DNA from 3 places in the Cobetia sp. LC6 genome. Region 1 is predicted to be linked to each of the others. Evidence: predicted binding sites of a transcription regulator. Region 1 holds the regulator's gene; each other region holds the start of a gene.
The links. Region 1 encodes LexA, which represses DNA repair genes until DNA is damaged. Its sites were predicted from a motif close to TACTGTNTANNTANACAGTA; they were not measured.
Positions count from the first base shown of each region.

Region 1 (2,270 bases):
CGCTCGCCCTGCTGGAGCTGGCGCTGGCCTCATTGCTGGAAGAGTGTGCCGTGACGGCGCGCTGGCCGCAGGGGAGCTGGCGCGAGCGCCTGGCCACACCACCGACGCCCATTGCCGAGGTCGAGCAGCTGCGCAGCCTGCTGGAACGTCCTGACAGCTGGTTGTCTGAGCTGATCGCGGATGTGACCCGTCTGCATGAAGAGGGTGGCGTCGCTCGCCGCGAGGAATCGCGTTCGCGGGGTGATGGTCTGATCATCGCGGCAGCCTCGAGCGACTCGCTGGCCGAGCGTCTCAGCGCCGCCATCACGGCATTCAAGGCGCTGCTGCCGCAGCTGCGCGAGTCGAGCGTCGAGTGGTAGGTCAAGGCGCTGATATGGCGCTGCACGTTGGTGATGACTGGCGCATGGCGATCGGGTGACGTTTCGCCTTCACGGGTGCTAGACTGATCGCATTGTGGCAAGCCCTGCACTCTCCGGTACGACCATGGCTCTGGCTGTGGTCGTACTTTTTTCTGCGTCGCTGATGGCAACGCGGTGCCGGGCTTGCCAGCCGTCGCGCTGACGATTACAACGACGCCGGTATCTCACGAGGTGCCGTGCAGGAGGAATGACGTGTCCGATCCCGCCGTACTTGAAATTGTGCAAATGGAAGATGGTGAAGTGATTCTGCGCGCCGCGGAAAGCGAAGGTGAGCCGCTGCTCAGCATTCGCATTTCAGACGAGGCCGCTGATCTGCTGCGTGACAATCGTTTCGAGGTCGCGCGTGAGATGATCGACCACGCCATCACCCGGACTCGCCTCTGGGATGGCGAAGAAGACGAGGATGAGCAGTCAGAAGGCATCGTGCACTGATGCATCGCTCGCGCTTCGCGCACAAAAAACCCGCCTCGAGGCGGGTTTTTTTGTGCAATGCGTGCGGCTTTTCTGTTGCTTAAAGCGCAGCTGGTCAAGACCTCAGTGCAGGCCACCATCGCGGATGACACCTACCCCGAGGCCCTCGATCTCCAGGCTGTCCGTGCGCAGGTCGACCTTGATCGGTGAGAAGTCCTCGTTTTCGGCTTCCAGCCACACATAGTGCCCGTCACGGCGGAAGCGCTTGACGGTGACTTCATCTCCCAGGCGTGCCACCACGATCTGCCCGTCACGCACGCTGGTGGTGCGATGCACGGCCAGCAGGTCGCCTTCCAGAATTCCCACATCCTTCATCGACACGCCGCGCACACGCAGCAGGTAGTCGGCAGCCGGCGAGAAGTAGTCGCTCGGCAGCGGGCAGTGACGGTCGATATGCTCGCTGGCAAGAATCGGGCTGCCGGCGGCCACTTCCCCGATCACCGGCAGACCATCGTTGGCGCTCTCGTCGACGTCAGCCAGCGACGGCACGCGAATGCCGCGTGAGGTGCCCGGCACCATCTCGATGGCGCCCTTGCGCTTGAGGGCACGCAGATGCTCCTCGGCGGCATTCGGCGAGCGGAAGCCCAGCGCCTGGGCGATTTCGGCCCGCGTCGGCGGGTAGCCAGAGGACTTGATGGTCTTGATGATGAAGTCGAAGACATCCTGCTGGCGCGGAGTAAGCGGCTGGGTCATGGCATTGCCTTTGGCCTGGGCGGCATCTTGAGCTGACGGCACGGGGTGTGCATCCATACAACTGTCATTGTATCCAGTCATGGCAGTCATGCAAGGCATCGTGGCTTGTGTGGAGGCCTCAAAGGGCAGGTAGTCGTCGAGATATCGCTGTCTGCCGACTTGGCTTGTCGATATCCAAGGCAAGCTGTCGAGAGGGCAATCCGGTGTGGCCCTGCGGGGTGGTCTGTCACCGAGCACGACGAGTCCTTGAATCGGAACGGTCTGCATTGAAGGAATATCAGGCTCGACTAAACCTTTGGCGTTTGAAACGCGAGAGAATTGTCAGTCGTGACATGGCGCGCTAGAATCAAAGTGTTTCAAACGAATGTTCGCCGATGGCAGTGTTCGGATGTGTCGTGCTCACGTGTGCCGTGGTCAAACGAGCCGATATCGTACGTGGCTTTCCGGTGAACCTGCACCACCTCATGAGAGAGTCGCCGCGCGGCGCTTGCGTCGTGACCTACGACTCCAGTCCTCTTCTACCTGACAAGGGTTCCGCCCATGGCCCAGACCGATACCGTTACCCGCATCCTCGATACTGCCGAGGTGCTGTTCGCCGAGCGTGGTTTCGCCGAGACCTCATTGCGCAACATCACCAGCAAGGCCAAGGTCAATCTGGCGGCGGTGAACTACCACTTCGGGTCCAAG
Region 1 covers NZ_JASSPL010000001.1:221,338-223,607, forward strand. Annotated here, with positions in the region: gene QQF40_RS00990 (DUF6586 family protein) at 1-359, shown strand, start outside; gene QQF40_RS00995 (hypothetical protein) at 612-851, shown strand; gene lexA (transcriptional repressor LexA) at 954-1,583, opposite strand; gene QQF40_RS01005 (TetR/AcrR family transcriptional regulator) at 2,124-2,270, shown strand, end outside.

Region 2 (2,270 bases), on a different contig from region 1:
TCCCTCTGCGCTCTGGGGAGATTGGGGCGATGAAGGCGAAGCGGGTACCACTGCGGCAGAGCGCTCTTCGTCCGAGGCGAAAGCGGGAGCATGACCGCGAACGATCAAGGAGCTAGAACAACCCCAGCTGCTGGGCGTCCTCGCGGGCCTTGAGACGTACGCCGACGCCCAGCAGGCGGACAGGGCGGTGGCCGCGTTGCCAGGCTTGCTCCATCAGCAGAGCGAAGCTGTTGGCGCTCGGCAGCGTGGTGGTCGAGGCGGGGAGCAGGCTTTCCAGCGTGGTGCTCTCGAAGTTGCTGAAGCGGATCTTGACGAACTGCTTGGCCAGCACCGGCTGGTCATGACGGGCGTGACGGCTGGTCAGGCGTTCGAGCAGGGCGGGCAGGCGCTCCAGGCAGGCTGGCAGGTCAGGCAGGTCGTGATCGAAGGTGTGCTCGACACTGATCGACTTGCGTTCGCGTTCGACACGCACCGGTCGCTCATCGATGCCGTGCGCCAGTTCGTGCAGGCGTGTGCCGAACTTGCCGAAGTGCTCGGCCAGTGTTGTCAACGGTGTGCCGCGCATGTCTTCGCAGGTGGTGATGCCCAGGCGTGTCAGACGCGCCAGCGTCGCCGGGCCGACCCCGTGCAGCTTGCCGACGGGCAGCTGGCGGATGAAGGCGTCGCTGGTCTCGGGCGTGATCACCGTCAGGCCGTCGGGCTTTTCCCAGTCACTGGCGATCTTGGCCAGAAACTTGTTGGCGGCCACGCCAAGGGAGAGGGTGATGCCGGTGCGCCTGAGCGCCTCTTCCTTCAGCCAGCGCGCCATCCAGGTGGCGCTGCCCTGAAAGTCAGTCACGGCGCTGACATCCAGATAGGCCTCATCCAGCGAGAGGGGCTCCACCAAGGGCGTCAGTTCATGGAAGAGTGCCTGGATCTCGGCGGAAACGGCGCGGTAGCGCTCGAAATCCGGGGGTACCAGAATCAGCTGTGGGCAAAGGCGCAGCGCTCGGGCGGTCGACATCGCCGAGCGTACGCCGAAGGCGCGCGCGGGATAGTTGCAGGTGGCGATGACGCCGCGTTGCTCGGTGCGGCCACCGATGGCGATGGGCACCTCGCGCCACTCGGGATGGCGGAGCATCTCGACGGCGGCATAGAAGCAATCACAGTCGGCGTGGAGGATCTTGCGCATGCGCGCATCATGCTAAAATACTGGATGGCTGTCCAGTGCTTGTGCCCACTCATTGCGCTTGAGCAGGCTCACCAACGATAACGCCCGACAGTGAGGAGAGTCCCCACTGTCGGGCGTTGGCATGGCTGGCATCTTGCTTGGGCGCGAGACTGGCGCTCAGCGGATTACAGCGTCATCGCGGCCACCCAGCCGAACACGATCAGCGGGATGTTGTAGTGGAGGAAGGTCGGCACCACGCTGTCCCAGATGTGGTCGTGCTGCTGATCGACATTCAGGCCGGCCGTCGGGCCGAGGGTCGAGTCAGAAGCCGGTGAGCCGGCATCTCCCAGCGCGGCGGCGGTGCCGATCAGCGCGACGGTGGCCAGCGGCGAGAAGCCGAATTGCAGCGCCAGCGGCACGTAGATGGCGGCAATGATCGGAATGGTCGAGAAACTGGAGCCGATGCCGAGAGTGATGAACAGACCGACCATCAGCATGACCAGCGCGGCCAGCGGCTTGTTGTCACCGATGATGTGGAAGGAGGCGTCGACCAGGGTCTGGATGTCGCCGGTGGCCTTCATCACGGAAGCGAAACCTGCCGCCGAGATCATGATGAAGCCGATCAGCGCCATCATGCGCATGCCGGAGGTGAAGAGGTCATCCGCTTCGTTCCACTTGAACAGGCCACCCAGCGAGAGGATGGCGAAGCCGACCAGGCCGCCGAGAATCATCGAGCCGGAATACAACTGAATGCCGAGGGCGGCGATGATGGCGATGCCTGCCATGACCAGACCGCTCTTGGATGGCGTGTGCATGGGCGTGTGGTGCGGTACGTTGCTGGACTTGATCTCGCGGGTCGCGTAGTCACGCGGCTTGCGGTAGGAGACGAACAGCGCCGTCAGCAGGCCAAGGAACATGCCGCCGACGGGAATCGCCATCGCCATCGGCACCATGCCACGGGTCACGTCGAGACCGAGCGACTGGCCGGCATCATTGATGTTGGCCAGCAGGATGTCGTTGAGGAAGATGGAGCCGAAACCGACCGGCAGCAGCATGTAGGGCGCGGTCAGGCCGAAGGTCAGTGCACAGGCCACGGCACGACGATCCAGACGCAGGCGGT
Region 2 covers NZ_JASSPL010000010.1:26,998-29,267, forward strand. Annotated here, with positions in the region: gene QQF40_RS12285 (HlyD family secretion protein) at 1-94, shown strand, start outside; gene dinB (DNA polymerase IV) at 113-1,171, opposite strand; gene QQF40_RS12295 (Na+/H+ antiporter family protein) at 1,336-2,270, opposite strand, start outside.
Region 2: a site for LexA is predicted at 1,190-1,209, ahead of dinB (DNA polymerase IV). Genes of this name have one in related genera too.

Region 3 (2,270 bases), on a different contig from region 1:
CGGTGCTGACAAGGCCAGCATCGTGGCCGAGGCCATCGGTGCGCTGCGCGTCAAGCTGGGTGAAGACCTCAACCTCTACACCCGCGAGTGGGCACCGCTGTGGGTCGTCGACTTCCCGATGTTCGAAGCCGATGCCAACGGCCGCCTGAGCGCGCTGCACCACCCGTTCACCGCGCCGTCCTGCACGCCGGAAGAGCTCAAGGCCAACCCGGAAGCGGCACTGTCTCGCGCCTACGACATGGTCATCAACGGCACCGAGCTGGGTGGCGGCTCCATCCGTATCCACGATCAGGCCATGCAGCGTACTGTGTTCGAAGTGCTGGGCATCGGTGAAGAAGAAGCGGAAGAGAAGTTCGGCTTCCTGCTCGACGCCCTGAAGTTCGGCGCGCCGCCCCATGGTGGTCTGGCCTTCGGTCTCGACCGTCTGGTGATGCTGATGACCGGTGCCAAGACCATTCGTGAAGTGATTGCCTTCCCGAAAACCCAGAGCGCCGGCTGCATGATGACCGACGCCCCGGGCGTGGTCAGCGGTGAGCAGCTAAAGGAGCTGAACATCCGTCTGCGTCAGAAGGTCAAGCTCGAAGACGAAAGCGGCCAGGCCTGATTCAGCGGCGCATGACCGAGAGAGTGACTGGTGGGGCCGTCTGGACTGATTCGATCAGGCCCGGGCGGTCCCGCGGTGGCAGGTTTGCCCCTGTGGCCTGATAGACTAGGGGGCGAGCAAGCCCGACAAGGCGGTGCGAGACTGTTTGCTGGCGTTCACGTCAGGCAATGACAGTGTCGCACCGCCTTTTTTGTGGCATGGTGGCTGGTTATATACACAGTAAGAGCGATGGCGTGATGACGACAGCGAAGACGCAAGGTGTGAGAGACGAGGCAGCGGCATGATCATTCTTGGCATCGACCCGGGCTCACGTCTGACCGGGTATGGAGTATTGGATGTCTCTGCGGCTCAGCCTCGCTATGTGGACAGTGGCTGCATCCGCATGTCACAGGTCAGCCTGGATCAGCGCCTGGCGCAGATCTATGCCGGTATCAGCGAGGTGATCGCCCTGCATCGCCCCGCGGAATTCGCCATCGAGCAGGTCTTCATGTCCAAGAACGCCGATTCGGCGCTCAAGTTGGGACAGGCGCGCGGAGCTGCCATCGTGTGTGCAGCCAACCACGGCTTGCCGGTATTCGAGTACGGGCCGCGGCAGATCAAGCAGGCCGTGACCGGTACCGGTGCCGCGGAGAAGTCTCAGGTGCAGCATATGGTCACGCATACGCTCAAGCTTTCCGCCACGCCACAGGCCGATGCCGCCGATGCGCTGGCCATCGCCTTGACGCATTGTTTCGCGCGTCGACGACTGACGCCCGGCAATGACCAGCTGGAAGCCTTGGGGCTGGGGAATACCAGTCGACGCAAGGGAACCCGCGTGCGACGTAGCAGCAGCTGGCGAGACTTCGAGCCTGACGCCTGACATGCCGCTGAGCGACAAATGCGGTATTGTGCTCAATTAATAGCGATTTTTCAGTCACTTGTAGAGCGTCTGCCGAGCCTGGCAGCAGCCGATTGCGTGATGCGCCAAGCCGCGCGGCATCAGGCTTCGGGTCCTCACCCAAGGTATGACTGTCAGAAAGATGCGACAAATTCGTCGTGACACTGGGACATGCCGCCTGCGCTTCATCTTTGGTAGGCTTGCCCGCATTGTAACAATCCGTGCAGAGAATCGGGCCTGTCAGCAGCAGGATCCTGACGAACACGTTCTCTGCCGAGCAAGGACAGCCGCAACATGATTGGACGCCTGACCGGGACATTGCTGGAAAAACAACCGCCGCAGCTGGTGCTTGACGTACAGGGTGTCGGTTATGAACTGGAAGCTTCGATGAACACCCTGTTGGGCTTGCCGGCCGTGGGCGAACATTGCCAGCTTTACACCCACCTGGTGGTGCGCGAAGACGCGCAGTTGCTGTATGGCTTCGGCAAGGAGCCCGAGCGTCGTCTGTTCCGTGAATTGATCAAGATCTCTGGTGTCGGCCCACGACTGGCGCTGGCGATTCTGTCGGGAATGGAGCAGTCCGATTTCATCCGCTGTGTTCATGACGAAGATAGCCGAGCGCTGACACGCCTGCCGGGCGTCGGCAAGAAGACGGCGGATCGCTTGATCATCGAGATGCGCGATCGCCTCAAGCATTGGACGCTGCCGGCGGATGATGGTCTGGATGAAATGGCGCGTGCCTCCCAGCCACAACCGCCGGTCACGCATCCTCTGGCGGACGCCGAAGCC
Region 3 covers NZ_JASSPL010000004.1:213,890-216,159, reverse strand. Annotated here, with positions in the region: gene aspS (aspartate--tRNA ligase) at 1-604, shown strand, start outside; gene ruvC (crossover junction endodeoxyribonuclease RuvC) at 885-1,463, shown strand; gene ruvA (Holliday junction branch migration protein RuvA) at 1,776-2,270, shown strand, end outside.
Region 3: a site for LexA is predicted at 807-826, ahead of ruvC (crossover junction endodeoxyribonuclease RuvC). Genes of this name have one in related genera too.